Regions from separate parts of the Ottowia beijingensis genome, predicted to be linked through region 3. Evidence: predicted binding sites of a transcription regulator. Region 3 holds the regulator's gene; each other region holds the start of a gene.
The links. Region 3 encodes LexA, which represses DNA repair genes until DNA is damaged. Its sites were predicted from a motif close to ACTGTATNNNNATACAGT; they were not measured.
Positions count from the first base shown of each region.

Region 1: recA (recombinase RecA) is a predicted target of LexA. The motif match lies at 4,615-4,632, and genes of this name have one in related genera.
Region 2: imuA (translesion DNA synthesis-associated protein ImuA) is a predicted target of LexA. The motif match lies at 4,111-4,128, and genes of this name have one in related genera.
Region 4: ACFSCU_RS11940 (DNA topoisomerase IV subunit B) is a predicted target of LexA. The motif match lies at 5,054-5,071, and genes of this name have one in related genera.

Region 1 is NZ_JBHUEP010000001.1:333,654-340,668, reverse strand. It holds gene sucC (ADP-forming succinate--CoA ligase subunit beta) at 1-818, opposite strand, end outside; gene argC (N-acetyl-gamma-glutamyl-phosphate reductase) at 1,007-1,918, shown strand; gene ACFSCU_RS01605 (hypothetical protein) at 1,954-2,490, opposite strand; gene recX (recombination regulator RecX) at 2,628-3,104, opposite strand; gene recA (recombinase RecA) at 3,500-4,549, opposite strand; gene ACFSCU_RS01590 (MarR family winged helix-turn-helix transcriptional regulator) at 4,681-5,151, shown strand; gene ACFSCU_RS01585 (response regulator) at 5,386-6,060, shown strand; gene ACFSCU_RS01580 (sensor histidine kinase) at 6,119-7,015, shown strand, end outside.
Region 2 is NZ_JBHUEP010000007.1:304,713-311,727, forward strand. It holds gene ACFSCU_RS10875 (dihydrofolate reductase) at 1-295, opposite strand, end outside; gene ACFSCU_RS10880 (alpha-ketoacid dehydrogenase subunit beta) at 292-1,266, opposite strand; gene ACFSCU_RS10885 (thiamine pyrophosphate-dependent dehydrogenase E1 component subunit alpha) at 1,427-2,428, opposite strand; gene ACFSCU_RS10890 (thymidylate synthase) at 2,502-3,311, opposite strand; gene ACFSCU_RS10895 (ion channel) at 3,364-4,053, shown strand; gene imuA (translesion DNA synthesis-associated protein ImuA) at 4,156-4,977, shown strand; gene ACFSCU_RS10905 (DNA polymerase Y subunit UmuC family protein) at 4,946-6,814, shown strand; partial or broken gene ACFSCU_RS18945 (PHP domain-containing protein) at 6,903-7,015, shown strand, end outside.
Region 3 is NZ_JBHUEP010000007.1:167,026-174,040, reverse strand. It holds gene ACFSCU_RS10240 (carboxylesterase/lipase family protein) at 1-456, shown strand, start outside; gene kdsB (3-deoxy-manno-octulosonate cytidylyltransferase) at 553-1,320, shown strand; gene adk (adenylate kinase) at 1,560-2,216, shown strand; gene lexA (transcriptional repressor LexA) at 2,381-3,046, shown strand; gene ACFSCU_RS10220 (hypothetical protein) at 3,213-3,584, shown strand; gene ACFSCU_RS10215 (D-2-hydroxyacid dehydrogenase family protein) at 3,762-4,769, shown strand; gene ACFSCU_RS10210 (3-hydroxyacyl-CoA dehydrogenase) at 5,265-6,794, shown strand; gene ACFSCU_RS10205 (hypothetical protein) at 7,002-7,015, shown strand, end outside.
Region 4 is NZ_JBHUEP010000007.1:531,254-538,268, forward strand. It holds gene ACFSCU_RS11905 (cupin domain-containing protein) at 1-235, shown strand, start outside; gene ACFSCU_RS11910 (hypothetical protein) at 225-728, shown strand; gene ACFSCU_RS11915 (hypothetical protein) at 913-1,332, shown strand; gene ACFSCU_RS11920 (MBL fold metallo-hydrolase) at 1,433-2,209, opposite strand; gene bamC (outer membrane protein assembly factor BamC) at 2,223-3,338, opposite strand; gene dapA (4-hydroxy-tetrahydrodipicolinate synthase) at 3,407-4,291, opposite strand; gene ACFSCU_RS11935 (class I SAM-dependent methyltransferase) at 4,374-4,937, opposite strand; gene ACFSCU_RS11940 (DNA topoisomerase IV subunit B) at 5,105-7,015, shown strand, end outside.

The DNA of each region.
Region 1 (7,015 bases), on a different contig from region 3:
ATGGTGGCCATGGCCAGGCCGGCGCCGTTGACCAGGCAGCCGATGTTGCCGTCGAGACTGATGTAGGCCAGGTCGAACTTGCTGGCCTCGATCTCGGCCGGGTCTTCCTCATCCAGGTCGCGCAGGGCCACGATCTCGGGGTGGCGGAACAGGGCGTTGCTGTCGAAGTTGAACTTCGAGTCGAGGGCGATGATGTTGCCCTTGCTGTCGCGGTTCAGCGGGTTGATCTCGACCAGCGAGGCGTCGGTGTCCATGTAGCAGGTGTAGAGCTTCTTGAACACGTCCACAGCCTGCGCGGTGCTGTCGGCCGGGATGCCGATGCCGTCGGCCAGTTCCTTGGCCTGCGCGTCGGTCATGCCCTGCAGCGGATCGACGAACACCTTGATGATCTTCTCGGGGTGGCTGTGCGCCACTTCCTCGATGTCCATGCCGCCTTCGCTGCTGGCGATGAAGGCAATCTTCTGCGTCGCGCGGTCGGTGACCACGGAGACGTAATACTCTTTCTGGATGTCGGCACCGTCCTCGATGTAGAGGCGGCGCACCTTCTGGCCTTCGGGGCCGGTCTGATGCGTCTTGAGCTGCATGCCCAGGATCTGCGTGGCCAGTTCCTTGACCTGTTCGATGGACTTGGCCACCTTCACGCCGCCGCCCTTGCCGCGGCCGCCGGCGTGGATCTGCGCCTTGACCACCCACACCGGGCCGCCGAGTTTCTGCGCCGCTTCCACGGCTTCCTGAACGGTGAATGCGGGAATGCCGCGCGGCACGGGCACGCCGAATTGACGCAGGATCTCCTTGCCCTGGTATTCGTGGATCTTCATGAGGCCCCTCTGAGGAGTGTTGGTGTGATGAGAGAGAAAACGGTCGGGCCACCGGTGGGCCGTCGGGCGCCGCACTGCCGCAGGGCCAGCGGGCCGCCTCGGCGAATGTATCATGGTGCGACGCACCAATTGTGCGCGAGGGCCTTACGCTGCCATGACGCAGGCCCCGCGATGGAAGGATTCAAGCAATGGCCAAGGTATTCATTGATGGCGAGGCCGGCACCACCGGCTTGCAGATTCGCGACCGCCTGCAGGGCATGCCGGGCGTGGAGGTGGTCAGCATCGACCCCGCGCGCCGTAAGGACCCCGAGGCCAAGCGCGAGATCATGGCCGCGGTCGACCTGGTGATCCTGTGCCTGCACGACGACGCCGCGCGCGAGTCGGTGGCCATGATCGACGCCCTGCCGAACCGCAAGCCGCGCATCATCGATGCCAGCACGGCGCACCGCGTGGCCGAGGGCTGGACGTTCGGCTTCCCCGAGCTGTCGAAGGACCAGCGCGCCGCCGTGCAGGCTGCCGATCGCGTGGCCAACCCGGGCTGCTACGCCACCGGCGCCATCGCCCTGCTGCGGCCGCTGGTGGACGCCGGCATGCTGCCGCCGGATTACCCGGTCGCCTTGCCGTCGGTCAGTGGTTACTCCGGCGGTGGCCGGCAGATGATCGAGGCCTATGAAGCCGGCGGCGCGCCGGCCTACGAGCTGTACGCGCTGGGCCTGAAGCACAAGCACATCCCGGAGATCATGAAGTACGGTCGCGTCACGCGCCGCCCGATCTTCGTGCCGGCGGTGGGCAATTTCGACCAGGGCATGCTGGTCGAGTTGCCGCTGCACCTTGACACCCTGCCCGGCCAGCCGACCGCCGCGCAGCTGCTCGACACCTACCGCGCCCATTACGCGGGCGCCGAGGCCGTCAGCGTGGAAGCGGCGCCCGAATCCGGTAAGCTGGATGCCGTGGCGCTGAAGAACACCAACCAGCTCGAAATCCGGGTGTTCGGCAACGACGAGGCGAAGCAGGCGGTGTGCGTGGCGCGCCTGGACAACCTGGGCAAGGGCGCCAGCGGCGCGGCGGTGCAGAACCTGCGGCTGATGCTGGGGCTGTGACCGGCGCGCGCTGAATCGGCGCCGGCGGCGCAGGATCAGCGCCGCTGCGCCCGGCGCGGCGGCTGCAGCAGAAAGGCCGCCGAGTCGGCGAACTCGGCACCGGCCTCGGTGCCGGCACGCGCCACGATGGCGTCGATCAGCGGGTGCAGGTACGGCAGCAACTCGCCCAGCGTGGTGGCGGTGGCGATCTGCTGCTCGTAGGCATAACGGCCCAGGTGCCGGCGGATCGAGCGGATCATGAAGTTCGACATGGCGTGGCACACGTCGTCGGGGCGGCGCGACAGGGGCGATGGCGCACTGTGCGCTGGCGCGGAGGGCGCAAAAGGCGCTGTGGCTGGTGCCGGCCGCGTGTCCAGGTCGGCCATCTCGGAAGGCTGGATGTAACCCGAGGCGCTGAGCCAGCGCAGGCCGCCCGCGGTCAGCGCGCTCTTGCCGGTGGCGGCCAGCAGATCCTCGCGCGTGCGCCGGCCATCCACCATGCGCAGCAAGCCATGCAATTCGACCGGCAAGGTGCTGTGCGCGGCGGCACACTCGCGCGCGCCCTTGTCGCTCAAGGCGTAGACGATTCTCATTGTTTTGTTCTCCCTGCAGCCCATGTGGGTGCGGCCCAAGGGCCTCCATCACCATGACGCTGGCGGGGTGATTGCGGCGGCAACCCGCGCGGCTGTCAAGCCCGCACTTGAAGGGGTGGTGGCGGGTGCGCGCGGCGTCAGAAATCGTCGTCGTCCGCAGCGCCGCCCAGCGCGCGGCGCGCCACGTCGCCGCTGAAGCCGCGCGCGGCCAGAAAGCGCAGCTGGCGCGCCCGCTCGGCCGCGTCGGCGGGCGGCTGGCCGAACTTTCTGCGCCAGACGGCCTGCGCGCGTGCCAGTTCGGTGCTGCGCAACTGCGCGGCGGCGTCGGCCACCACCTCGTCGGGCAGGCCCTTGGCACGCAGCTCCTGCAGCACGCGCGCGCCGCCCAGGCGCCCGGCGCGGCGGTGCAGCACGGACTCGGCCACGCGCGCCTCGTCGATGAAACCCTTGGCGGCCAGTTCGTCGAGCACGCGCGCCACAGCGTCCGGGTCGTCCTCGGGCCCCACGTGGCGCGACAGCTTGGTGGCCAGTTCGGCGCGCGAATGCTCGCGCGCCGCGAGGTAGCGCAGGGCGCGGCCCTTGAGGGAGAGGGTCTGCGCGGGGCGTGGGGTCATGGGCTGCTGGATGCTATCAATTTGATGGCTGTTCGCGCCGATTCACACTTGATTTCATAATGAAATCACTATGAAGTCCGCTTGCAGAAGGCGCAAGCAGCTCCCAATAAGAGAGCGTCAGCCTCCTGCCGGCGATGCCGAGCGACTCACGGACGCCGGTTTTAGCTCCGGCACGCCGCTTCGCGGCTTCACGTGCGCTGCGCGCACGTGAGCCTGCGCTGAAACTGCGGTGCGAATTCGGCTCACGCCTCATCGACGGCGGCTTCCGCCGCCGCCGGTCGCCCGGCGATGCCGAGCGACTCGCGCACCTTGTTTTAATTTCGGCACGGCCGCTGACGCGGCCTTCACATAGGCTGCGCCAATATGAGCCTGCACTGAAATCGTGTTCAAGAGGCTCACGCCTCTTCCGCAGCGGCTTCCACCGCTGCGGGTCGCCCGGCGATGCCTAGCGACTCACGAACACGATTTTCAATCTCGCGCGCCAGATCGGGGTTCTCGCGCAGGAACTCGCGGGCGTTGTCGCGGCCCTGGCCGATCTTTTCGCCCTGGTAGGAATACCAGGCGCCGCTCTTGTCCACCACCTTGGCGGTCACGCCCATGTCGATGATCTCGCCCTCGCGGCTGATGCCTTCGCCGAACAGGATGTCGAACTCGGCCTGCTTGAAGGGCGGGCTGACCTTGTTCTTGACCACCTTCACGCGCGTTTCGTTGCCGATGGCTTCGTCGCCCTTCTTGATGGTGCCGATGCGGCGAATGTCCAGGCGCACCGAGGCGTAGAACTTCAGCGCGTTGCCGCCGGTGGTGGTTTCGGGGCTGCCGAACATCACGCCGATCTTCATGCGGATCTGGTTGATGAACACCACCGTGCAGTTGGTCTTCTTGATGGTGGCGGTCAATTTCCGCAGCGCCTGGCTCATCAGCCGCGCCTGCAGGCCGGGCAGGCTGTCGCCCATGTCGCCCTCGATCTCGGCCTTGGGCGTGAGCGCGGCGACCGAGTCGACCACCACCAGGTCGATGGCACCCGAGCGCACCAGCGAATCGACGATTTCCAGCGCCTGCTCGCCGGTGTCGGGCTGGCTGATCAGCATGTCCTGCAGGTTCACGCCCAGCTTCTGCGCGTAGGCGGTGTCCAGCGCGTGCTCGGCGTCGATGAAGGCGCAGGTGCCGCCCAGCTTCTGCATCTCGGCGATGACCTGCAGCGTGAGCGTGGTCTTGCCGCTCGATTCCGGGCCGTAAATCTCGATCACCCGGCCGCGCGGCAGGCCGCCCACGCCCAGGGCCACGTCGAGCCCCAGCGAGCCGGTGGAAACGACCTGGATGTCGGCGACCACCTCGCCTTCGCCCAGGCGCATGATGGTGCCCTTGCCGAACTGCTTTTCAATCTGCGCCAGCGCGGCCTGCAGGGCCTTGGCTTTTTCGGTCTTGTCGGCGACGGCCATGTCCATGATTTTTCCTTTGAGATCAATGGGTTGAAGCGGATGCACCCGAATCAACTGGATGCTTGAACAGGACTGTATATCAATCCATTGATTGCCGTAAAGCCGATTTATGGTCAGTTTGCCTTACTATCTAGCGCATGAATGAGCCCGACGATGACCGCTGGCGCGAGACGCACCTCGGCCGCCTGCTCGGCCACGCCATGCGCCGCTTCGACGAGCGCGTGCTGCAGCTGATGGCGGCCAGCGAGCAGGCGCCGCTGGCGCTGGCCAACCTGGCGGCGCGCGACAAGGTGGGCGCGGCGCACATCCACATCACGCGCCACCTGCCGCTGGGCGGCGCGCGGCTGACCGAGCTGGCCGCCTGGGCCGGCATAGCCAAGCAGTCCATGGGCGATCTGGTGGACCAATGCGAAGCCTGGGGCCTGGTGGCGCGCGAGCCCGACCCGCGCGACGCCCGGGCGCGGCGCATCGTGTTCACGCCGACGGGGCTGGACTGGTTGGCCGCCTTCCGCGACGCCGTGGCGCAGGCCGAGGCCGAGTTCCGCGCCGCCGTGGGCGACGAGGTCGCCACCGTGGTGGCGCTGGGGCTGGAGGCGTATGCGGCCTGATGTTTCAGGCGAAATCGGCCTTCAGAGCTTGTACAGCAAGCGCCGATAGCTATCTTGTTGATAGCGAATGGCGTGGCCTGCGCTGCTCGCCCCGCGCAACCATCCGCGCACCCGCATGCCCACCCCGCCGATGCGGGGGACAACCCCAGCGCGGCCCCCGCGGCGGCGCTCTAGAATTTGCTGCCAACGCCCAGTACAACGATGCGGCGCGCGGCGCCGCCACAGGAGACTTTCATGCGCATCCTCATCGCCGAAGATGACCAGGTGTTGGCCGATGGCCTGATGCGCAGCCTGCGCACCCACGGCGCCGCGGTGGACCACGTGGCCACCGGCACCGAGGCCGACACCGCCCTGCTCACCAACACCGAGTTCGACCTGCTGATCCTCGACCTGGGCCTGCCCAAGCTGCACGGGCTGGAGGTGCTCAAGCGCCTGCGCGCGCGCGGGCAGACGCTGCCGGTGCTGATCCTCACCGCGGCCGACAGCATCGAGGAGCGCGTGAAGGGCCTGGACTACGGCGCCGACGACTACATGGCCAAGCCGTTCGCGCTGACCGAGCTGGAAGCGCGCGTGCGCGCCCTCACGCGGCGCGGCATGGGCGCGGCCAGCGCCACCATCAAGCACGGCCCGCTCGAATACGACCAGACCGGCCGCGTGGCCAGCATCGACGGCAAGATGGTCGACCTGTCGGCGCGCGAGCTGGGCCTGCTGGAGGTGCTGCTGCAGCGCAGCGGCCGCCTGGTGAGCAAGGAGCAGTTGGTGGAGCGCCTGTGCGAGTGGGGCGAGGAGGTGAGCAACAACGCCATCGAGGTCTACATCCACCGCCTGCGCAAGAAGATCGAGAAGGGGCCGATCCGCATCGCCACGGTGCGCGGGCTGGGCTACTGCCTCGAGAAGATTCCGGGTTGAATCAGGCGCCCGCGCTTGCTGGGCAAGCGCTGGCAGCTACCGAAACAGCAGCAATGCAGTGAAGATATTCCAACGCGCCCAGCGCTCGCTGTTCGGCGAGATCCTGGACTGGATGCTCACGCCGCTGCTGCTGCTGTGGCCCGTCAGCCTGGCGCTGACCTGGCTGGTGGCGCAGAACCTGGCCAACAAGCCGTTCGACCGCGCGCTGGTCTACAACGTGCAGGCGCTGGCGCAGTTCATCCAGGTCACGCCCGGCCAGCGCGTGCGCTTTCTGCTGCCGCAGCCGGCCAGCGAGCTGCTGCGCGCCGACGACTCCGACAACGTCTACTACCAGGTGCTGGGCGCCAAGGGCGAATACCTGTCGGGCGAGCGCGAACTGCCCGCGCCGCCGCGCGCGGGCCACGAGCCGAGCACGGGCGAACTGGCCGAAGAGCCACAGCTGCGCGATGCCGAATTCCGCGGCCTGCCGGTGCGCGTGGCCTACCTGTGGGTGCCCATCGGCGACAGCGGCGCCCAGGCGCTGGTGCAGGTGGCCGAAACGCGCGAGAAGCGCAGCGTGCTGGCGGCCGAGATCATCAAGGGCGTGATGCTGCCGCAGTTCGCCATCCTGCCGCTGGCGGTGCTGCTGGTGTGGCTGGCGCTGGTGCGCGGCATCCGGCCGCTGTCGGCGCTGGCCTCGCGCATCCGCGCGCGCAAGCCCGACGACCTAAGCCCGCTGGACGAAAGCGCCGTGCCCCAGGAGGTGGGGCCGCTGGTCGGCTCGGTCAACGACTTGCTGACGCGGCTGAAGGACTCCATCGCCACGCAGAAGCGCTTTCTGGCCGACGCCGCGCACCAGCTGAAGACGCCGCTGGCCGGGCTGCGCATGCAGGCCGACCTGGCGCAGCGCGAGGACGCCAGCGCCGACGACCTGAAACAGTCGCTGCAGCAGATCGGCCACGCCAGCGTGCGCGCC
Region 2 (7,015 bases), 140 kb from region 3:
CCTGTTCGGAATTCTCACATTGTTGTAGCGCCTCGCGCAGGCTGGGTACGCGTTGGGCGCCGTTTTCTTGCCAATCTTTCTGCCGCGTGACGACGATGTTGGTGCGGCCGGGCAGGGGGCGGAACCTGGGCGGGATCGAGTCCCAGGTCCTGCGCCCCATGATGACCGGGTGGCTCAGCGTGGTGCGCTTGAAGTGGGCCAAGTCTTCTGGCAGATGCCAGGGCATGACGCCATCCTTGCCGATGACGCGATTGCGCGCCTGCGCCCAGATGAGGCCGATGCGGGGGCGTGTCATGCGGCGAGCTTTTGCGCGGCGGCCGCGACCTGTGCGGCGCTGACGCGCGCCTCGGCCTCCAGCGTGGGCGCGTAGCCGACGGGGATGCGCGGCGCGCCCAGCCGGGCGACTTTGGCGCCGGTCTCCTCGGCCACCGTGGCCGCGATCTCGGCGCCGAAGCCGGCCACGCGGATGGCCTCGTGCGCCACCAGCAGGCGGCCCGTCTTGGCCACGCTGGCCAGCACGGCGGCCTTGTCCCACGGCCAGATGGTGCGCAGGTCGATCACCTCGGCCTGCACGCCTTGCGTGGCCAGCTGCTCGGCGGCGTCCAGGCAGGACTGCATCTGCCGCGACCAGCTGACGATAGTCACGTCGCTGCCTTCGCGCGCCACGCGCGCCTTGCCCAGCGGCACGACTTCGCCGGGCGTCACGGGGCCGGGCGTGGCCCACAGTTCCTTGTGCTCCATGTAGACGACCGGGTCGCCCGAGGCCAGCGCGGCCAGCAGCAGGCCGTGGTTGTCGGCGGGTGTGGAAGGCGTGACGACGACCAGCCCCGGAATGTGCGCGAACCACGCCTCCAGCGACTGGCTGTGCTGCGCGGCGGACGATGACCAGATGCCGATGGGCATGCGCATCACCATGGGCACGCGGCCCTGGCCGCCGAACATGTAGCGGTTCTTGGCAGCCTGGTTGACGACTTCGTCGATGGCGCACAGCGCGAAGTCGACCACGCGCAGTTCCACCACTGGCTTGCAGCCGGCCAGCGCCATGCCCACGGCGGCGCCGACGATGGTGCTTTCTGAAATCGGCGTGTCGATGATGCGATCGGCACCGAAGCGCTGCACCAGCGGCGCACCGGCTTCATCGCGGTACTGGCCGAACACGCCGCCTCTTCCCAGGTCTTCGCCCAGGGCGATGACGTGCGGGTCGGCTTCCATGGCCTGCGACAGCGCGAGCGCGGCGGCCTGGGCGTAAGTCATCTCAAGTTTCATGGGGTTCATACGGTCCAGGTTGCACAAAATCCGACGAGCCCAACGGCCGCGGAGCAGGCCATGCGCGGGCACCCACGGCCGGGGTTTCCCCGGTCGTCGGGTGCGTCCCCCCTCAGGGGGGAAGGCGCCGAAGGCGACTCAGGGGGGAGCCTGGAGATATTCATGCCCACACTCCTTCGCCGGTGGTCTGGATGTCGGTGTACGCCTGCGCCTTGTCGGGCAGCGGGGCGGCCGTGGCAGTGGCCACGGCGGCGTCGATCTCGGTTTGCGCCTCGCGCTCGATCTGCTCGACCTGCGCTGTGTGGCCCTGCGCGACGAGTTGCGCGCGCGTGCGGGCGATGCCGTCGCGCGCCAGGGCGGCCTGCACGTCCTTCGGGTCGCGGTAGGTGCCGGGGTCGACCGAGACGTGGCCTTTGTGCCGGTCCGTCAGCGCGTGCAGCAGGCGCGGGCCGCTGCCGGTGCGGATCTCGCGGATCAGCTCGCCCGCGGCCTGGCTCACGGCCTGCACGTCGGTGCCGTCGACCTGCACGGCGGCAATGCCCATCGACGCCGCGCGTGCGCTGGCGCCGGGGCCGGCGGTCATGGGCGCGCTGGCGGTGGTGGCGCTGATGCGGTTGTCCTCGCACACGAAGAGCACGGGCAGGTGGTAGACCACGGCCCAGTTCAGCGCCTCCATGAAGGGCCCGCGGTTGATGGCGCCGTCGCCGAAGAAGCACACGGCGATGGCGTCCTGCCCGCGGATCTTCAGGCCCTGCGCCGCGCCCACGGCAATCGGCAGGCCGGCCGCCACCACGCCGTTGGCGCCCAGCATGCCGACGGAGAAGTCGGCAATGTGCATCGAGCCGCCCTTGCCGCCGTTGTAGCCGGTGGCGCGGCCGAACAGTTCGCACATCATCTTCGTCGGGTCGGCGCCCTTGGCCAGCGTGTGGCCGTGGCCGCGGTGCGTGCTGGTCAGCAGGTCGGCGGGTTTCAGGTGCGCGCACACGCCGGCGGCCACGGCCTCCTGCCCGGTGGACAGGTGCAGCGGGCCGCGCACCAGCGCGGGCGTGGCCGAGGCCTGCTTGCCCCAGGCGGCGACGCCGCCCTGGCTGGCGATTTCGGCCGCGTCCTCGAAGGCGCGGATGCGCACCATGGTGCGGTAAAGCGATAACAGATCGGTCATTCGGTTACTTCGTTATTGATAGCTGGTTGCGCTTGCTGAATCAGCGCTGGAGGCCGATTTGTCTTGAAAAATCTCAGACGGCCACCGGCGCCTTGATGGCCGCGTGGTGCTGGTAGCCCTGCACCTCGAAATCGTCGAATTCGTAATCGAAGATCGACGGCGGGCGACGGCGGATCGTGAGCGTGGGGTAGGGGAAGGGCGCGCGGCTGAGCTGCTCTTTCACCTGCTCTTCATGGTTGGCGTAGATGTGGCAGTCGCCGCCCGTCCAGATGAAATCGCCCACGGCCAAGTCGCACTGCTGCGCCAGCATGTGCGTCAGAAGCGCGTAGCTGGCGATGTTGAAGGGCACGCCCAGAAAGATATCGGCGCTGCGCTGGTAGAGCTGGCAGCTCAGCCTGCCATCTGCCACGTAGAACTGGAAGAACGCGTGGCAGGGCATCAGCGCCATCTGGTCGAGTTCGGCCACGTTCCAGCTGCTCACGATGATGCGGCGCGAATCGGGGTTGGTCTTGAGCGTGTTCACCACCTGCGCGATCTGGTCGATGTGCGTGCCATCGGCCCTGGGCCACGATCGCCACTGCACGCCGTACACGGGGCCGAGGTCGCCATCGGGCTTGGCCCATTCGTCCCAGATGGTCACGCCGCGCTCCTGCAGCCAGCGTGCGTTGCCGTCGCCGCGCAGGAACCACAGCAGCTCGTAGATGATGCTTTTCAGGTGCACCTTCTTGGTGGTGACCAGCGGAAAGCCCTCGCTCAGGTCGAAGCGCATCTGGTAGCCGAACACGCTTTTGGTGCCCGTGCCGGTGCGGTCGGCCTTGGCCACGCCGTGCTCGTGCACGTGGCGCATGAAATCTTCGTACTGGTGGCGGATCGGTCGGTTCATTGCTGCCGATTGTGGCGCAAGCCGGCAAGCAGACCTTGGCGACAATCGCGCCATGATCCAGCCCCTTCGCCTGCTGCGGCGCCTGCGCCACTACCCCTCGTCGGCCCTGCTGGCGGTGCAACTGGTGGGGGTGGTGATGTATGCGCTGCTGGACGACGGCCGCACCGGGCGCGTGGGGCAGGTGGTGCTCAGCCTGTTCGGGCTGCTGGTGCTGGGCATGGCGCTGCGCGTGGTGCGCCAGAGCCCGGCCGCCAACAGCTGGGCCATGGGGCTGGCGGCCAGCGTGCTGGTGCTGTGGATGTGGCAGTGGGTGTCGCCGGGCACGCACCTGCTGCTGCTTATCTCGGTGCTGGAGGCGCTGTTCTACCTGTACGCGGCCGGCGCGCTGATCGCCTACCTTCTGCAGGACGACACCGCCACCACCGACGAGCTGATGGCCGCTGGCGCCACCTTCACCGTGCTGGCCTGGGCCTTCGCGCACCTGTACATGGCCTGCCAACTGCTGGTGCCGGGCACCTTCCCGGCGGCGGTGCGACCGGGCGAACCGCGCACCTGGTTCGAGTTGCTGTTTCTCAGCTTCACCACGCTGGCCGGCGTGGGCTTGAGCGACATCGCGCCGGTCAAGCCCATGGGCCGCGCGCTGGTCATGCTGGAGGAGCTGGCGGGCGTGATGTACATCGCCGGCGTGGTCTCTCGGCTGGTGGCCTTGACGGTGACCCGGCGCGCAAGCGGCGACCGATAAGCGCCGGCTGCTCCTGTTTTTTGGCTCGCTCGCGGCGGGTGACAGATGGGCCAAAAGACTGTATAAAACAACAGTTATTTGCGTTGTTTTCATGCGGTTGAAATGTCTGCCTCGTCCTGTCTGTCGTCCCTGCCATCCGCCCTTGGCGCCAGCGTCTGGCGTGCCGATGAGCTGGCGGGCGCGGCCGTGGGCACGGTGGCCAGCGGCCACGCCGCGCTGGATGCCGAACTGCCCGGCGGCGGCTGGCCGCTGGGCGCGCTGATCGAATTGCTGCAGCCGGCGCGCGATGCGCCCGTGTGGTCGTTGCTGCTGCCGGCCGTGGTGGCGCGCCAGCAGGCCAGCGGCGGGGCGGTGGTGCTGGTCAATCCGCCGCACGAGCCGTTTCTGCCCGCGTTCGCGGCGGCGGGGCTCCCCGCCTCATCCGTGCTGTGGGTGCGCGGCGAAACGCCGGTGGCGCCACTGTGGGCCAGCGAGCAGGCGCTGCGCTGCGCCGACGTGGCCGCCGTGCGGGCCTGGCTGCCGCGCGCGCGCGCCGGCGATCTGCGCCGCCTGCACGCGGCGGCCGCGCTGCGTGCCGACAGCCTGCTGTTCGTGCTGCGGCCGCAGGCCGCCGGGGCGGCCGGCTCCTGCGCGCGGCTGCGCCTGCGGGTGGGCGTGCCGGCGGCGGCGCCCGTGCACGGCGCGGGGCACCCCGACGCGGCGCGGCAGGCGCTGGCACCAGCGCTGTGCGTCGACATCCTCAAGCGCCGCGGGCCGCCGCTCGATGCGCCCTTGCAGCTGCCGGCGCAGGCGCCACGGCTGCGCGCGCTGCTGGCCGCCAGCGCGCCAGCGGGCGCGGCCGGGCCGGGCGGCGGGAAGGTGCGGTCGCTGGACACGAAGAAAGAAGAGAGCCATGCACTGGATCGCCTTGCAGTGGCCGCCTGAGGGCAGCGTGGCGGGCGATGGCCTGCCCGCGGCTGCGGCGCCGCCCGTCGGCGCGGCGCCCACGCGCGAGGCGCTCGGCTGGTGGGCCTTGCAGTTCACGCCGCACGTGGCCTGGGTGGACGAGGCGCTGCTGCTCGAAGTCTCGGCCAGCCTGCGGCTGTGGGGCGGCCTGAAGGCGCTGATGCGCCGCATTAATGAATCAAATCCGGCGCCAGCCGTTGTGCAGCAAGCGCAGGAAGCTACTGGATTGGTAGCAATCGCCCTGTTGCGCCTGCGCTCGGGCAGGCAGGCGCTGCCTGCCGACCGGCCCGCCGCGTTGCCGCTGGCCACGCTCACGGCCGCGCAGCCGCACCTGCCCCTGTTCGCGCGGCTGGGCTGCCGCACCTGGGGCGATGTGCACGCCTTGCCGCGCGCGCCGATGGTGCGGCGCTTCGGCGCCGAGTTGCGCCGCGCGCTCGACATCGCCTGGGGCCTGGCGCCTGAAAGCTACCCCTGGCTCACGCTGCCCGAGCGCTTCGACCAGCGGCTCGAGTTGCCCCAGCGCGCGGACGACGCCCCGGCGCTGATGTGGTCGGCCAACCGCCTGCTCACTTTGCTACAGCTGTGGCTGCGCGCGCGCCAGTTGGGCGTGCTGGCGTTCGAGCTGGAATGGACGCTCGACCTGAAGCGCCTGGACGGCCGCGCGCTGCCGCCCACGCAATCGCTCGTCATCGGCACGGCCGAGCCGGGGCAGGCCATGGTGCACCTGCGCCGCCTGCTGGCCGAGCGGCTGGCGCACGTCAGCCTGCTGGCGCCGGCGAACGGCCTGCGCCTGCGCAGCCTGGACACCGCGCCCTGGGTCGCGCCCACGGTGAGCTTTCTGCCCGAAGACCAGCGCAGCGGCGATCCGCTGCACGTCTTCATCGAACGCGTCAGCGCGCGGCTGGGCGTCGGCAGCGTGCAAGCGCCCGTGCTGCAGGCCGATCATCGGCCGGAGTGCATGCAGGGCTGGCAGGCGGCCGAGCCTGGCCGGCCGTCGCCGGCGGCCAGTCCCACGGCGCAGAAGCGATCCGGAAAGCGGCCCAAGGACATGGCTCCTTCCCCCGCTGGGGGAAGGCTGGGATGGGGGCAGCCCCCGTCAGCCATGCCACCGCCGCCAGCCCCTCACCCCAGCCCTCTCCCCAAAGGGGCGAGGGCGCAAACTCATCCGCTGCCGCACGGGCGCCCACTGCCCCCTCTCCCGCCGGCGGCAGAGGGCTGGGGTGAGGGGAAAGCAACTAAAGATGCGCAGCCGTTTTTTGAACCAAATCAGCCTCTGATCGTTGCTGATAAAGCGCAGTTCGCTATTGAAAATGAAGCAAACTTTCCTCCTTCCCTCGCTGGGGGAAGGCTGGGGTGGGGGTCGCCACCGTTGACCATGGCCGCGCCGCTGGCCCCTCACCCTAGCCCTCTCCCCAAAGGGGCGAGGGAGCAAGCGGTGGCATCGCCCGGGGCTGCTTACTCCCTCTCCCGCCGGGCGGGAGAGGGTCGGGGTGAGGGAGCCGCAACCTCGTGGCACAGCCTTCTCCCCGACGCGCTCGCCCCCACCTGGCTGCTGCGCGAACCGCTGCCGCTGGAGGTGGCCGAAGGCGGCCAGCCCTGCCACCACGGCCCGCTGCGCCTGCTGGCCGGCCCGCGCCGCGTCGAAACCGGCTGGTGGCCCGACCCTGCCGCACCCGGCGCCCCTGTCGCCGCGCGCGACTACTACATCGCCCAGAACCCGGCGGCCGAACTGCTGTGGGTCTACCGCGAACGCGCCACGTCGGCGGCGCCGAGCGCCGCCGGACCGCGCTGGTTCCTGCACGGCCTGTATGCCTGAGCCGAGCCACAAGGAACTGGCCGAACGCGCCGACTGGGCGCGGCGCCATCGCGCCCGGTTCTTGAAGAAAAATCAGCCGCTGGTCGGCATCCAGACTGCGCAACAAGCTACAGAAAAAGAAGCAACCGAGCCGCCGCCCTACGCCGAACTGCACTGCCTCACCCACTTCAGCTTCCAGCGCGGCGCCTCAAGCCCCGAAGA
Region 3 (7,015 bases):
AAGGCCGCCACCTTCCACGACATCGTGAACCCCGCCTATGCCGACGGCGCGGCCTATGACGTGGCCATTGCCGACCTGGACGCCAAGTTCTTCGTCGCCCTGCGCGACAACTTCATGGACGCGCTGGCCACGCAGACGCCCAACCAGCTGTGGAGCTACCGCTTCGACTGGAAGCAGGAGCCCGCGCCCTGGAATGACGTCTACGGCGCGGCCCACGCGTTCGACCTGGCCTTCCTGTTCGGCAATTTCGGCCCGTCGCTGTATTCGAACGTGATCGTCAGCGACGCCAACAAGGCCGGCCGACTGGCCCTGTCGGACGCCATGATGTCCACCCTGGCCGCCTTCGCGCGTAGCGGCAACCCCAACACCGGCGCATTGGGCGCGAACTGGCCCAACTGGCCGAATGTGCTGCTGTTCGACGCCACGCTGGCAGCCAAGCAGATCAGCGTGCAGTAAACCCCTTCATCGCCTGGCCCGGCCCGCGGGCCCACCAGCGATGCAAGACAATGGCCGCGTTCCGCGCTGGAGCGCGGCCATTTCTCTGCGCTCGCCATGCCCTTCACCGTCCTCATCCCCGCCCGCCTCGCCTCCACCCGTCTGCCCAATAAGCCGCTGGCCGACATCGGCGGCAAGCCGATGATCGTGCGCGTGGCCGAGCGGGCCGAATGCTCCGGCGCGGCGCAGGTGGTGGTGGCCGCCGACGCACCCGAGATCCTGAGCGCCTGCGCCGCCCACGGCGTGCGCGCCGTGCCGACCCGCGCCGACCACCCCAGTGGCAGCGACCGCCTGGCCGAGGCCTGCGCCCTGCTGGGCCTGCATGGCGACGACGTGGTGGTGAACGTGCAGGGCGACGAGCCGCTGATCGACCCGGCACTCATCGACGCCGTTGCGGGTTTGTTGAAGAAACAGCCGCTGGCGCAGATGGGCACTGCGGCGCACGCTATCGAAACCGTAGAAGACTTCACCAACCCCAACGTGGTGAAGGTGATCACCGACGCGCGGGGCCTGGCCCTCACCTTCAGCCGCGCGCCGCTGCCCTGGTGGCGCGACGGCTTCGCGCAGGGCATCACGCAGTTGCCGACGGCACCCGCGCCGCTGCGCCACATCGGCCTTTACAGCTACCGCGCCGCCTTCCTGCGCGCCTTCCCGTCGATGCCGCCCGCGCCGCTGGAGCAGTGCGAGGCGCTGGAGCAACTGCGCGCCCTGTGGCATGGCCACCGCATTGCCGTGCACTTCACGCCCCACGCGCCCGGCGCCGGCGTGGACACGCCCGAGGACCTGGCACGGGTGCGCGCGCTGTTCGACGCCACGCACGGTTGATGCGCCCGCGGCCGGCAGTCACTTCAATTTCAATAGCTGCTGGCGCCTGTCAAACCTTGATTTCAATGTCTTTTCTCTTGAATTCAAGCTACAGCCTGCGCAACCCACTATCAAAACAAAAGCAACCAACCCGCGCCGTGCGCTGTAAGCCAGTCTCAAGCGGCTGCGTGCTATTCTCGCCAGCGACCGCGCACCGGCCCTGCTGCCGATGCCGCCACCACGCATAAACGAGGAGCAAGATGAGACTCATTCTTCTGGGCGCCCCCGGCGCCGGCAAGGGCACGCAAGCGGCCTTCATCTGCCAGAAATACGGCATCCCGCAAATCTCCACCGGCGACATGCTGCGCGCCGCCGTCAAGGCCGGCACGCCGCTGGGCCTGCAGGCCAAGAGCGTGATGGAATCCGGCGGCCTGGTGAGCGACGACCTCATCATCAACCTGGTGAAGGAGCGCATTGCCCAACCCGATTGCGCCAACGGCTTCCTGTTCGACGGCTTTCCGCGCACCATCCCGCAGGCCGAGGCGATGAAGGACGCCGGCGTCAAGCTCGACTACGTGCTCGAGATCGACGTGCCCTTCGACGCCATCATCGAGCGCATGAGCGGCCGCCGCAGCCACCCGGCCAGCGGCCGCACCTACCACGTCAAGTTCAACCCGCCCAAGGTCGAAGGCAAGGACGACGTGACCGGCGAGCCGCTGGTGCAGCGCGACGACGACAAGGAAGACACGGTGCGCAAGCGCCTGGACGTGTACAGCCAGCAGACCCGCCCGCTGGTCGACTACTACGGCAACTGGGCCAAGGCCGACCCGGCCAACGCACCCAAGTACCGCGCCATCAGCGGCACCGGCACGGTCGAGGACATCACGGCGCGCGCACTGGCGGCACTGGCCAGCTGAGCCCGCGCTGCCTTCCCCCCGCCCAGGGCCTTCGTTCTCGAAGGCCCTTTTTCATGCGCCGGTGCCTGGCGACGATGGGGCTTGCATTGCGCGCCAAACTGGTTAAAAATACAGTTACTGGATATCAACACAGTCATTCCATCCTGCCGCGCAAGAGGTCGCCCATGTCCGACACACCCAAGCTCACCGCCCGCCAGCAGCAGATCCTGCAACTGGTGCAGCACGCCATCGCCCGCACCGGCGCACCGCCCACGCGGGCCGAGATCGCGGCGCAGCTCGGCTTCAAATCCGCCAACGCGGCCGAGGAGCACCTGCAGGCCCTGGCGCGCAAGGGCGTGATCGAGCTGGTCAGCGGCACCTCGCGCGGCATCCGCCTGAAGGGCGCCGGCCGCACCGGCGTGCGCGGCGACAGCTTCAGCCTGCCGCTGCCCGGCATGGCGCAGCTGGCGCTGCCGCTGGTGGGCCGCGTGGCCGCCGGCTCGCCCATCCTGGCGCAAGAGCACGTCGACCAGACCTACCACATCGAGCCCGGCCTGTTCCCCCAGCGGCCCGACTATCTGCTGCGCGTGCGCGGCATGTCGATGCGCGATGCCGGCATCATGGACGGCGACCTGCTGGCCGTGCAGGCCACGCGCGATGCGCGCAACGGCCAGATCGTGGTGGCCCGCTTGGGCGACGACGTCACCGTCAAGCGCTTTCACCGCCACAAGAACCAGATCGAACTGGACGCCGAGAACCCCGACTACCCCACCATCGTCGTGCAGCCCGGCGAGCCGTTCGAGATCGAGGGCCTGGCCGTAGGCCTGATCCGCAACAGCATGCTGATGTAGCGCCTTTGCCCGGTGCCGCCGCAGGTGGCGGGCGTGCAGACGAGGCAGCGGCGCTTTGGCCGCTTCCATCGTCCACACCCTGCGGCAGCGCCATCAGATGGGTGCCAGCGTGCCCCATCCGTCAATCCTGCCTGTGTCCAACCTCGCTTTCCCTGAAAGGTTTTACATGGGAACCAACGTCATCCACCTGGCCGACTGGGCCGTGCCCAGCTATCGCCGCCACCGCGGTGCTGCCACGCAAGGCAGCACGCCGCCCGACAGCGCCTGGAGCGCCATGGCGCGCCGCCGCGTGGCACAACGGCGCGCCGCCGAGCAGGCCGCCGGCCAGCGCACGTTGGCGCTGGTGCCTGCAGCCGAAACAGCCGGCGCCCCCGCCACCGGCACGCCGGCGGTGCGCGTCACCCACCTCGTGGATGCGCGGCAGCCGGCGGGCGACAGCGGGCGCCTGCGCATCTCGGGCCGGCTGATCGACGTCTGCGCCGAGCTGGAGCGTCTGGCCGCCGCCGAGGCGCAGGCCGCCCTGCCCCGCCGCGCCTGAGCCTGCCGCGCACCGCCGCCGGCGCCCGGCGCGGGCGGCATGGCCAGCCCACGCCAGCCGCCACACGGCCGCTGGCCCCGCACACCGCCCGCGACCGTGTACGCGTACGCCCATGCGCGCGTGTACCCGTGCGCCCATGCGCCCGGCCGCCGCCGCGGCCAAAGGCACAATGCGGGCATGAACATCGTGATCCTCGACGACTATCAGGACGCCGTGCGCAAGCTGGCCTGCGCGTCCAAGCTGGAACAGTACCCGGCCAAGGTGTACACCAACACCGTCAAGGGCCTGGGCCAGCTGTCGGTGCGCCTGCGCGATGCCGAGGTGATCGTGCTGATCCGCGAGCGCACGCAGCTCACGCGCCAGCTGATCGAGAAGCTGCCCAGGCTGAAGATGATCTCGCAGACCGGCCGCGTCGGCGCGCACGTCGACGTCGCCGCCTGCACCGAACGCGGCATTGTCGTGGCCGAAGGCGTCACCTCGCCGGTGGCGCCGGCTGAGTTGACCTGGGCGCTCATCATGGCGGCCACGCGCCGCCTGCCGCAGTACATCGGCAACCTCAAGCACGGGGCGTGGCAGCAGTCGGGGCTGAAGGCGGCGTCGATGCCGCCCAACTTCGGGCTCGGGCAGGTGCTGCGCGGGCGCGTGCTGGGCATCTGGGGTTATGGCCGCATCGGCCAGATCGTCGCCAGCTACGGCCGCGCCTTCGGCATGCAGGTGCTGGTGTGGGGCTCGGCCGATTCGATGGCCCGCGCGCGCACCGACGGCCACGCCACGGCGCACAGCCAGGCCGACTTCTTCGCCTATGCCGACGTGCTGTCGCTGCACCTGCGCCTGTCGGACACCACGCGCGGCATCGTGCGGCTGGAGGACCTGAGCCGCATGAAGCCCACCGCGCTGCTGGTCAACACTTCGCGCGCCGAGCTGATCGAGCCCGACGCGCTGGTCAGCGCGCTCAACCGCGGCCGCCCCGGCATGGGCGCGGTGGACGTGTTCGAGGCCGAGCCCATCCTGCAGGGCCAGGCCCTGCTGCGGCTGGAGAACTGCATCTGCACGCCGCACATCGGCTATGTGGAGCAGGATAACTACGAGATGCTCTTCGGCGCCGCGTTCGACAACGTCATCAACTTCCTGCGCGGCACGCCGACGAACATCGTCAACCCGGGGGCGTTGCAGGTGAGGAGATGAGGGCATCCCCCTGAGCGGCGAACGCCGCTTCCCCCTTCTCTCTTCGGGAAGGGGGACAGCGCCAGCGGCCGGCGCATGTCCGTCCGCGGCGTTCGCTGGCATGGCCTGCTCCGCGGCCTTCTGGCTGGCTTGCCCGCGATGCGGCATCTCGTCGCCACCCACGCCTGATCGCGGGCCAGCCCGCGCCCACACGGCGGATGCGATCCACGCGACATCCGGGACTTGCTGGCGATCAAGCATTCCTGAAAGCAAATCCGCATGAAAGCGCGCGCCTTCACGCAATCCAGGCGATAGCCATTTGGCGCCATGCTTCAGTTCGAATATGAGAGCTTCTTGCGCCTGATAAGCAAGCGCCAAAGCCATTTTTCATGGTGAAGAATATTTCCAAGGTCCCCCCTTTCTGCTGACGCGGCTTCAAAAGCGCCAGCCACCGCGCCCGCCGGCCGGTCCCGTGCGCGTCCTGGCCGGGCGCCCTGCTCCCCCATAATGCGGCGCATGAGCACCACCACACCTCGCTTTCAGACGATCGGCATCGTCGGCACCGGCGCCATGGGCCGGGGCATTGCCCAGATTGCCGCACAGGCCGGCAGCACCGTGCTGCTGTTCGACACCCAGCCCGATGCCGTGACCAAGGCGCGCGACGCCGTGAGCACGCAGTGGGACAAGCTGGTCGAGAAAGGCCGCATCGGCGCCGACGCCGCCAGCGCCCAGAAGGCCCGCCTGAAGCCCGCCGCCGCCCTGGCCGACCTGGCCGGCTGCGACCTGATCGTCGAGGCCATCGTCGAAAACCTCGACGTCAAGAAAAAGCTGTTCGCCGAGTTGGAAGGCATCGTGCAGCCCACGGCGGTGCTGGCCACCAACACCTCGTCGCTGTCGGTCACGGCGATCGCCGCGGCGCTGAAGCGGCCACAGCAGTTCGCGGGCTTTCACTTCTTCAACCCGGTGCCGCTGATGAAGGTGGTCGAGGTCATCGCCGGCCTCAAGACCGATCCCGCGGTGTGCCAGGCGCTGGCCGAGTACGCGCGCCAGATGGGCCACACCCCCGTGCAGGCCGAAGACACGCCCGGCTTCATCGTCAACCACGCCGGCCGCGGCTACGGCACCGAGGCGCTGCGCATCGTCAGCGAAGGCGTGGCCGATTTCGCCACCATCGACCGCATCCTGAAGGACCAGGTCGGCTTCAAGCTCGGCCCCTTCGAGCTGATGGATTTGACGGCGCTGGACGTGTCGCACCCGGTGATGGAATCCATCTACCGCCAGTACTACGACGAGCCGCGCTACCGCCCCAGCGTCATCACCGCGCAGCGCCTGGCCGGCGGCGTGGTGGGCAAGAAGGTGGGCGACGGCTTCTACAAATACGAAGGCGGCGCCGCGCAGATCGCGCCCGTGCCGCCCGTGCCGCAGGTCGATGACCTGCCGCCGGTGTGGGTCAGCACCCGCGCCGCGCGCCGTGCCGAGCTGTACCAGTTGCTGAAGGACCTGGGCGCCAAGATCGAGACCGGGCAGTCGCCCTCGCCGCAGGCGTTGACGCTGGTGGCGCCGCTGGGCTTCGACGTGACCACCGTCGCCGTGGTCGAGCGGCTGGACCCGGCCCGCACCGTCGGCATCGACATGCTGGTGGACGACGCCGCCACCAAGCGCCGCGTGCTGGCCACCAACCCCGCCACGCGCAGCGACATGCGCGATGCCGCGCACGCGCTGTTCGCGCGCGATGGCAAGGCCGTCAGCGTGATCCGCGACTCGGGCGGCTTCGTCACCCAGCGCGTGGTGGCCACCATCGTGAACATCGCCGCCGACATGTGCCAGCAGCGCGTGTGCACGCCGAAGGATCTAGAAACCGCCGTGACGCTGGGCCTGGGCTACCCGCTGGGCCCACTGGCCATGGGCGACAAGTTTGGCCCCGCCAACGTGCTGGAAGTGCTGTTCAACATGCAGACCGTGTACGGCGATCCGCGCTACCGCCCCAGCCCCTGGCTGCGGCGCCGCGGCGCCATCGGGCTGAGCCTGATGCATGAAGAATCGTGATGTCCACCCCCCTGTGTCGCCTGCGGCGCCTTCCCCCCTCTGCTGCGCGAGGGGGGACAACGCCAGTGGCCGGCACAGGTCCGTCCACGGCGTTCGCTGGCATGACCCGCGGGCCACGCAAAACGCTGCGGCCCCAAGGAGAATGCCGCTGAGTCGCTGCTGAACATAGGTTTTTAGCTATCTATAAAATAGCAAATGGAGACAACCATGACCACCACCCC
Region 4 (7,015 bases), 360 kb from region 3:
CGACGCCGGGGGCGAGGGCGGCGTGGCGCTGGATCGGCGCACGCGCATGCTCTACGATGCGCAGCATGTGTTCATCAATGGCGAAGGCTTTCGGGCCGCCGGCAAGGACGCCCGCATGATGCAGGCGCTGGCCAACACGCGCCGGCTGACGGCCAGGCAGGTGGCCCAGCTGAGCGAGGGCGCCCGCGACCTGCTCGACCAGTGGCGCGACGCCGGGTGGGTGCATGTCGGCTGAGGCGGTACCAGCCGGCTTGCCGTCCGGCGCCTTCATCGGCCGAGAGACCTTTCGCGAACACCTGCGCGCGGGGCTGAAAGCCGCGGCCCAGCAGGGCTGGAGCGAGTTGCTGCTGTGCGATGCCGACTTCCAGATCTGGCCGCTGGGTGAGCGCGAGATCGTCGAGGCCCTGCATGCTTGGGCACGCGGTGGCGGAAAGCTCACGATGCTGGCCCGGACCTACGACGAGGTGCCGCGCCAGCACGCACGCTTTGTCGAATGGCGCCGGCTGTGGTCGCACAGGATCGACGCCCGCCTCTGCCGCGAGGCCGATGCACTGCAACTGCCCAGTGCGCTGTGGTCGCCCGTGTGGGCCGTGCAGCGGCTCGACCCGGCGCGCCACAACGGTCTGTGCGGTGACGATCCGGCGTTTCGCGTGGCCCTGCGCGAGCAGATCGACGGCTGGCTCGGACGCAGCACCGCGGGCTTTCCGGCCTACACCCTGGGTTTGTGACAGTTGGTGCCAAACGTGGCGCCGGCGCATCAGGGTTAATCTCGATTGCGCAAGCCGACAGCTATAATTTTCGGTTGAGCGGAAGGAGCTTGAGTGCTTTTCTCTCAGTCAGGACGCACTGCAGTCAAACCCGGCGTCTTGATGCTTTCCGATGAACAGATCATTTTCTACAAGGACCATTGAGATGAATAAATCGCTTGTTCTGGCTGCCCTGATCGCCGCCGCTTCCCTGGCTGCCTGCGGCAAGAAGGAAGAGCCGGCGCCCGCACCGGCACCGACCGCTGCGCCTGCAGAAGCCGCCGCTGACGCTGCTGCTGCCGCCGCTTCCGCTGCCGACGCCGCTAAGGATGCCGCTGCTTCCGCTGCTGGCGCTGCCATGAGCGAAGCTGCTTCGGCTGCGGGCGCTGCCGCTTCCGCCACCGGCGCTGCCGTGGGCGCTGCTGCCGACGCTGCGGGCGCTGCCGCCAACGCCGCTGCGGCCCAGGCTGCCGACGCCGCCGCCACCGCTGCCACGGCTGCTGCTGCCGGCGCCACCAACGCTGCCACGGGCGCCGCCAACGCGGCTGCCACCGCTGCCGAAGCTGCTGCCAGCGCAGCCAAGTAATCGACAGCCAACACGCTCCGGCGCCCTGCGCCGGGCGGTTTTGCAAAGCCACCTGCTACAGGTGGCTTTTTTGTTGGTCTGCATCAATGCCGTTGGGCGCTCAGACCGCGAGCCAGCCGCGGCCATGGCGCTGCGTCAGCAACACGTCCTGCTCGCCACAGCCGAGCGCGGCGGCAAACGCGCGGGCCACCAGTTCGGGCCGGTTGTTGCGCTCGCTCAGGTGCGCGGCGACCACGGTGTTCAGCCGATCGTGGCGCAGCACTGCCAGCGCCGCGGCGGCCTGCGCGTTGCTCAGGTGTCCGTGCTGACCGGCCACGCGGCGCTTGAGAAAGTCGGGGTAGGCCGACCGCGCCAGCAGGTCCGGGTCGTGGTTGCTCTCCAGCACCAGCGCGTGCACACCGGCCAGGTTCGACAGCGCATGGGCCGTGACGTGCCCCACGTCGGTCATCAGGCCCCAGGCACGGTTGCCATCGGTGCAGCACAGCTGAAGGGGCTCGCGGGCATCGTGCGGCACGGTGAAGGGGCGGAATTCGAGGCCGCGGATGGCGAACACCTGACCGTCGCCCACATGATGCACCGGCGCATCGGCGTCGTGCGGCAGCTTCAGCGATTGCGCGGTGCCGGCGCTGGTCCAGATCGGTACGCGGTAACGCGCGGCCAGCATCGCCACGCAACCGATGTGATCGCCATGCTCGTGCGTGATGAACACGCCATCCAGGTCGGTCGGGCTCAGGCCGTCGGCGGCCAGCGCGGCCTGCAACTGCCGCAGGCCTAAGCCGCAGTCGATGAGCACCCGCGTGGGGTGCAGGCCGTCATGGGCTTCGATGAGCGTGGCGTTGCCCGAGCTGCCGCTGGCCAGGCTGCGAAAACGCAGCATCGGCGGCGGCGCCTTATCTCAGCTCGTCGGCCAGCACCTTGACGATGCGCTGCGCATCGGCCGTGGGCGCCGGCGCGCCGTTGCGGTCGAGCACGGTGACCTGGCTGTTCTGGCCCTCGGAGCGCACGGCGATCTGGTACTGGCTGGTCGGCAACTGCTGGCTGCCGCGGCCGAACATCTTGCCGAAGAAGCCGGGCTCCTTCTTCTCGACCGTCGGGTCGACGTAGCGCACGAAATAGATGCCCTTGCTGCGGTCGCGATCCTCGACGGTGAAGCCGGTGCGATCGAGTGCCAGGCCGACGCGGCGCCAGGCGCGGTCGAACTCCTCGTTCAGCTGCACGGCCGAGGTGCCGCCGGCGGCCACCACGCGCGCCGCCTGGGGTGCGGCTTGGCCTTGTGCCGCGGCGGCCAGTGCGGCCTTGGCCTGCTCCTGCGACACGCCCAGCTTGACCATCAGGCGGCGCAGGAATTCGGCTTCCAGCTCAGGGTCGCGCGCGCGCGGCTGCCAGACGGTGCTGTCGCGGCGTGCCGACGAATACACCTCTTCCATGCCGCGGTGGGTGACGAAGATGTCGGTGCCGCCGGCCGCGTTGCGCTCCAGCCGGGTGCGGAACTTGTCGCGCTCGCCGGTGGAATACAGCGAATCGAACACCTTGCCGATGGTGTTGCGGATGAAGTCCTGCGGGATCTTGGCGCGGTTCTCGGCCCAGTCGGTTTCCATCAGGCCCATGTTGGCCTGGTCCACCGCCATCAGGAAGCCGCTTTCCAGCCAGAAGTCGCGCACCGATCCCCACAGCTTGTCGGGCGTGCGGTCCACGCGCAGCCAGCGCTCGCCGTCCTGGCGCATGAACTGCACGTCGGCGATCTGGTTGGCGGCCGTGGGCGTGCCGGCGGCCTGTGTGGCGGCCTGGCCCGCCTGGTAGCCGGTGGCGGTGACGGTGCCGCTGCTGACGGCATAGCGCGACTGGCCGGGCAGCTGGCTCAGGTCGGGCGGCACCTCGAGCGAGACGCCGCGGCCGGAGCTCTTGTAGTCGATCTTGTCGGGCTCCAGCACCGAGCAGGCGCTCAGCGCCACGGCAGCGGCGGTGCCCAGCAGGGCGAAGGAGATTCGGCGTTCGGCAGACTTCACGTTATCCGTTCCTTATAAGGAAAATAGGGCTCCAGCGCCCGTCCTTGCTGCGCGAGCAGCTATGAATATCAGAGTAAACCAGCGCTCTTCAGGGCTTGCTCGACCACGGGCTCGTTGGCCTTCGACAGGGGCGTCATGGGCAACCGCAGCGTGCCGCCACACAGGCCCATGCGCGCGGCGGCCCACTTCACGGGGATCGGGTTGGCCTCGACGAACAACTGCTTGTGCACGGGCATCAGCTTGAACTGGATCTCCATGGCCTTCTTCACGTCGCCGGCGATGGCGGCCACGCACAGCTCATGCATCAGGCGCGGCGCCACGTTGGCCGTGACGCTGATGTTGCCCTGGCCACCGCACAGCATCAGCGCCACGGCGGTGGGGTCGTCGCCCGAATACACGGCGAAACCCTTGGGCACGTCGCGGATCAGCCATTGCGCGCGCTCGATGTTGCCCGTGGCCTCCTTGATGCCGACGATGCCCGGCACCTGCGCCAAGCGCAGCACCGTGTCATGCAGCATATCGGCCACGCTGCGGCCGGGCACGTTGTACAGCACCATCGGCAGGTCGCCCACGGCTTCGGCAATCGCCTTGAAGTGCTGGTACTGGCCCTCTTGCGTGGGCTTGTTGTAGTAGGGCACCACCTGCAGCTGGCTGTCGGCGCCCACCTTCTTGGCGAACTTCGCCAGCTCGATCGCCTCGGCCGTGGAGTTGGCGCCGCAGCCGGCCATGATGGGCACGCGCCCGGCGGCCTGCTCAACGGCGACGCGGATGATTTCCTGGTGCTCCTCGACGTTCACCGTGGGCGATTCGCCCGTGGTGCCGACCACGCCGATGCAGTCGGTGCCTTCGGCGATGTGCCAGTCGATCAGCTTGCGCAGCGTGGGGTAGTCGACGCTGCCGTCCTCGAGCATGGGGGTGACGAGGGCGACGATGCTGCCGGTGAGAGGTGTCATGAGGTCCGTGTGCTTTGACGGTAAACGATCATTTTAGTGGGCGCGCCAGCTTGGCGACCGCGCTGAGGCCGCGATTCGCCGGTCACAACGGATAACGCGTCGGCGCGCTGCCGGTAGGCATGCCAGGCCGCACTGCCGCGATGCGCTGCACGAAGCGCTCGGGCTGGGGCAAAAAGCCGTCCTCGTAGGCCACCACGTGCCAGTTGGCGCCGCTGCACAGCGCCAGCAACTCGCCCGGGCGCAGCAGAAAGTCGGGCCGCGAGGGTTTGCCCACGGTGTCGTTGCCCTGGGCGAAGGTTTCGTACAGCAGCACGCCGCCGGGGGCCACGGCACCGAGCACGGTCAGCAGCAAGGGGCGCCACAGGTAGTTGGTGACGACCACGGCGCCGAAGTGCCGGTCGGCGAAAGGCCAGGGCCCGTTCTCGATGTCGGCTTCGACCGTTTCACCCCAGGCCCGTGCAGCGCCCAGCGCCTCGGCATCGCGGTCCACCCCCGTCACCGTGTGCCCACGCTGGGCGAACCAGTGCATGTGGCGGCCACGCCCGCAGGCCACGTCGAGCACGCTGGCGCCAGGCTGCACCAGCGGCGAGAAGCGCGTGATCCAGGGCGAAGGCTGCACGCTGGCGTGGGGGGTGGCTTCAGTCATGGGCGGAGCATACAGCAACTTCAAATTTCATAGCTTCTCGCGCTTGATGGGTAAGCGCTGGAGGCCTATTTCGCTATGAATCTGGTGCGGCTGCATGCATACCCCTGCCGCACCAATCTGTGTTTGCATCCAGTAATTTCCGGCCCGGCAGGTTAAAATGCGCGGTTATGTCCACGTCACCCGCATCGTTCGCCGCCGGCTATTCCGAGGGTTCCATCAAGGTCCTGAAGGGCCTGGAGCCCGTCAAGCAGCGGCCCGGCATGTACACCCGCACCGACAACCCGCTGCACATCATCCAGGAGGTGATCGACAACGCCGCCGACGAGGCGCTGGCCGGCTTCGGCAAGAAGATCAGGGTGACGGTGCACACCGACCAGTCGGTCAGCGTGGAGGACGATGGCCGCGGCATCCCGTTCGGCCTGCACCCCGAGGAAAAGGCACCGGTGATCGAGTTGGTCTACACGCGCCTGCACGCCGGCGGCAAGTTCGACAAAGGCTCCGGCCATGCCTACAGCTTCTCGGGCGGCCTGCACGGCGTGGGCGTGAGCGTGACCAACGCGCTGTCGAAGCGGCTGGAGGTGAGTTGCCACCGCGAGGGCCAGGTGGCCCGCATCGTGTTCGCGGCGGGTGATGTGATCGAGCCGCTGGCACTGCGCAAACAGGAAGCGGGCGACCGCAAGCAGGGCACCACCGTGCGGGCCTGGCCCGACATGAAGTATTTCGAATCCAGCGCGCTGCCGGTGGGCGATCTGGTGCATCTGCTGCGCAGCAAGGCGGTGCTGATGCCCGGCGTGAGCGTGACGCTGGTGAACGAGAAGACCCGGGAAACGCAAACCTGGCAGTACAAGGGCGGCCTGCGCGACTACCTGGAGCAGACGCTGCCCGCCGACGCCGTGATCCCGGTGTTCGAGGGCGAGGGCTATGCCGACAAGCACTCCGACAGCTTTGCCGATGGCGAGGGCGCCGAGTGGGCCGTGGCCTTCACCGAAGACGGCACGCCGGTGCGCGAGAGCTACGTCAACCTGATCCCCACCACGGCCGGCGGCACGCACGACAGCGGCCTGCGCGACGGGCTGTTCCAGGCCGTCAAGAGCTTCATCGAACTGCACGCGCTGTTGCCCAAGGGCGTGAAGCTGATGCCCGAGGACGTGTTCGCCCGGGCCAGCTACGTGCTGTCGGCCAAGGTGCTCGATCCGCAGTTCCAGGGACAGATCAAGGAGCGGCTGAACTCGCGCGATGCCGTGCGCCTGGTGTCCAGCTTCGTGCGCCCGGCGCTGGAGCTGTGGCTGAACCAGCACGTGGATTACGGCAAGCGGCTGGCCGAGCTGGCCATCAAGGCCGCGCAGACCCGCCAGCGAGCCGGCCAGAAGGTGGAAAAGCGCAAGGGCAGCGGCGTGGCCGTGCTGCCAGGCAAGCTCACCGACTGCGAAAGCCGCGACCTGAGCGTGAACGAGGTGTTCCTAGTCGAGGGCGATTCGGCCGGCGGTTCGGCCAAGATGGGCCGCGACAAGGAAACCCAGGCCGTGCTGCCGCTGCGCGGCAAGGTGCTGAACACCTGGGAGGTGGACCGCGACCGCCTGTTCGCCAACACCGAGATCCACGACATCTCGGTCGCCATCGGCGTCGATCCGCATGGCCCCCAGGACGAGCCCGACCTCTCCGGCCTGCGCTACGGCAAGATCTGCATCCTGTCCGATGCCGACGTGGACGGCTCGCACATCCAGGTGCTGCTGCTCACCCTGTTCTTCCGCCACTTCCCCAAGCTGATCGAGACCGGCCATGTGTACGTGGCGCGCCCGCCGTTGTTCCGGGTCGACGCGCCGGCCCGCGGCAAGAAACCGGCGGCCAAGATGTACGCGCTGGATGACGGTGAGTTGGCAGCCATTCTCGACAAGTTGCGCAAAGATGGCGTATCTGAGGGAAAATGGACGATTGGCCGTTTCAAGGGCCTGGGCGAGATGAACGCGGAACAATTGTGGGAAACCACGCTCAATCCCGACACCCGCCGCTTGTTGCCGGTGCAACTGGGCCCATTTGATTTCGTGCAGACGGCGGCCGAGATGACCAAGCTCATGGGC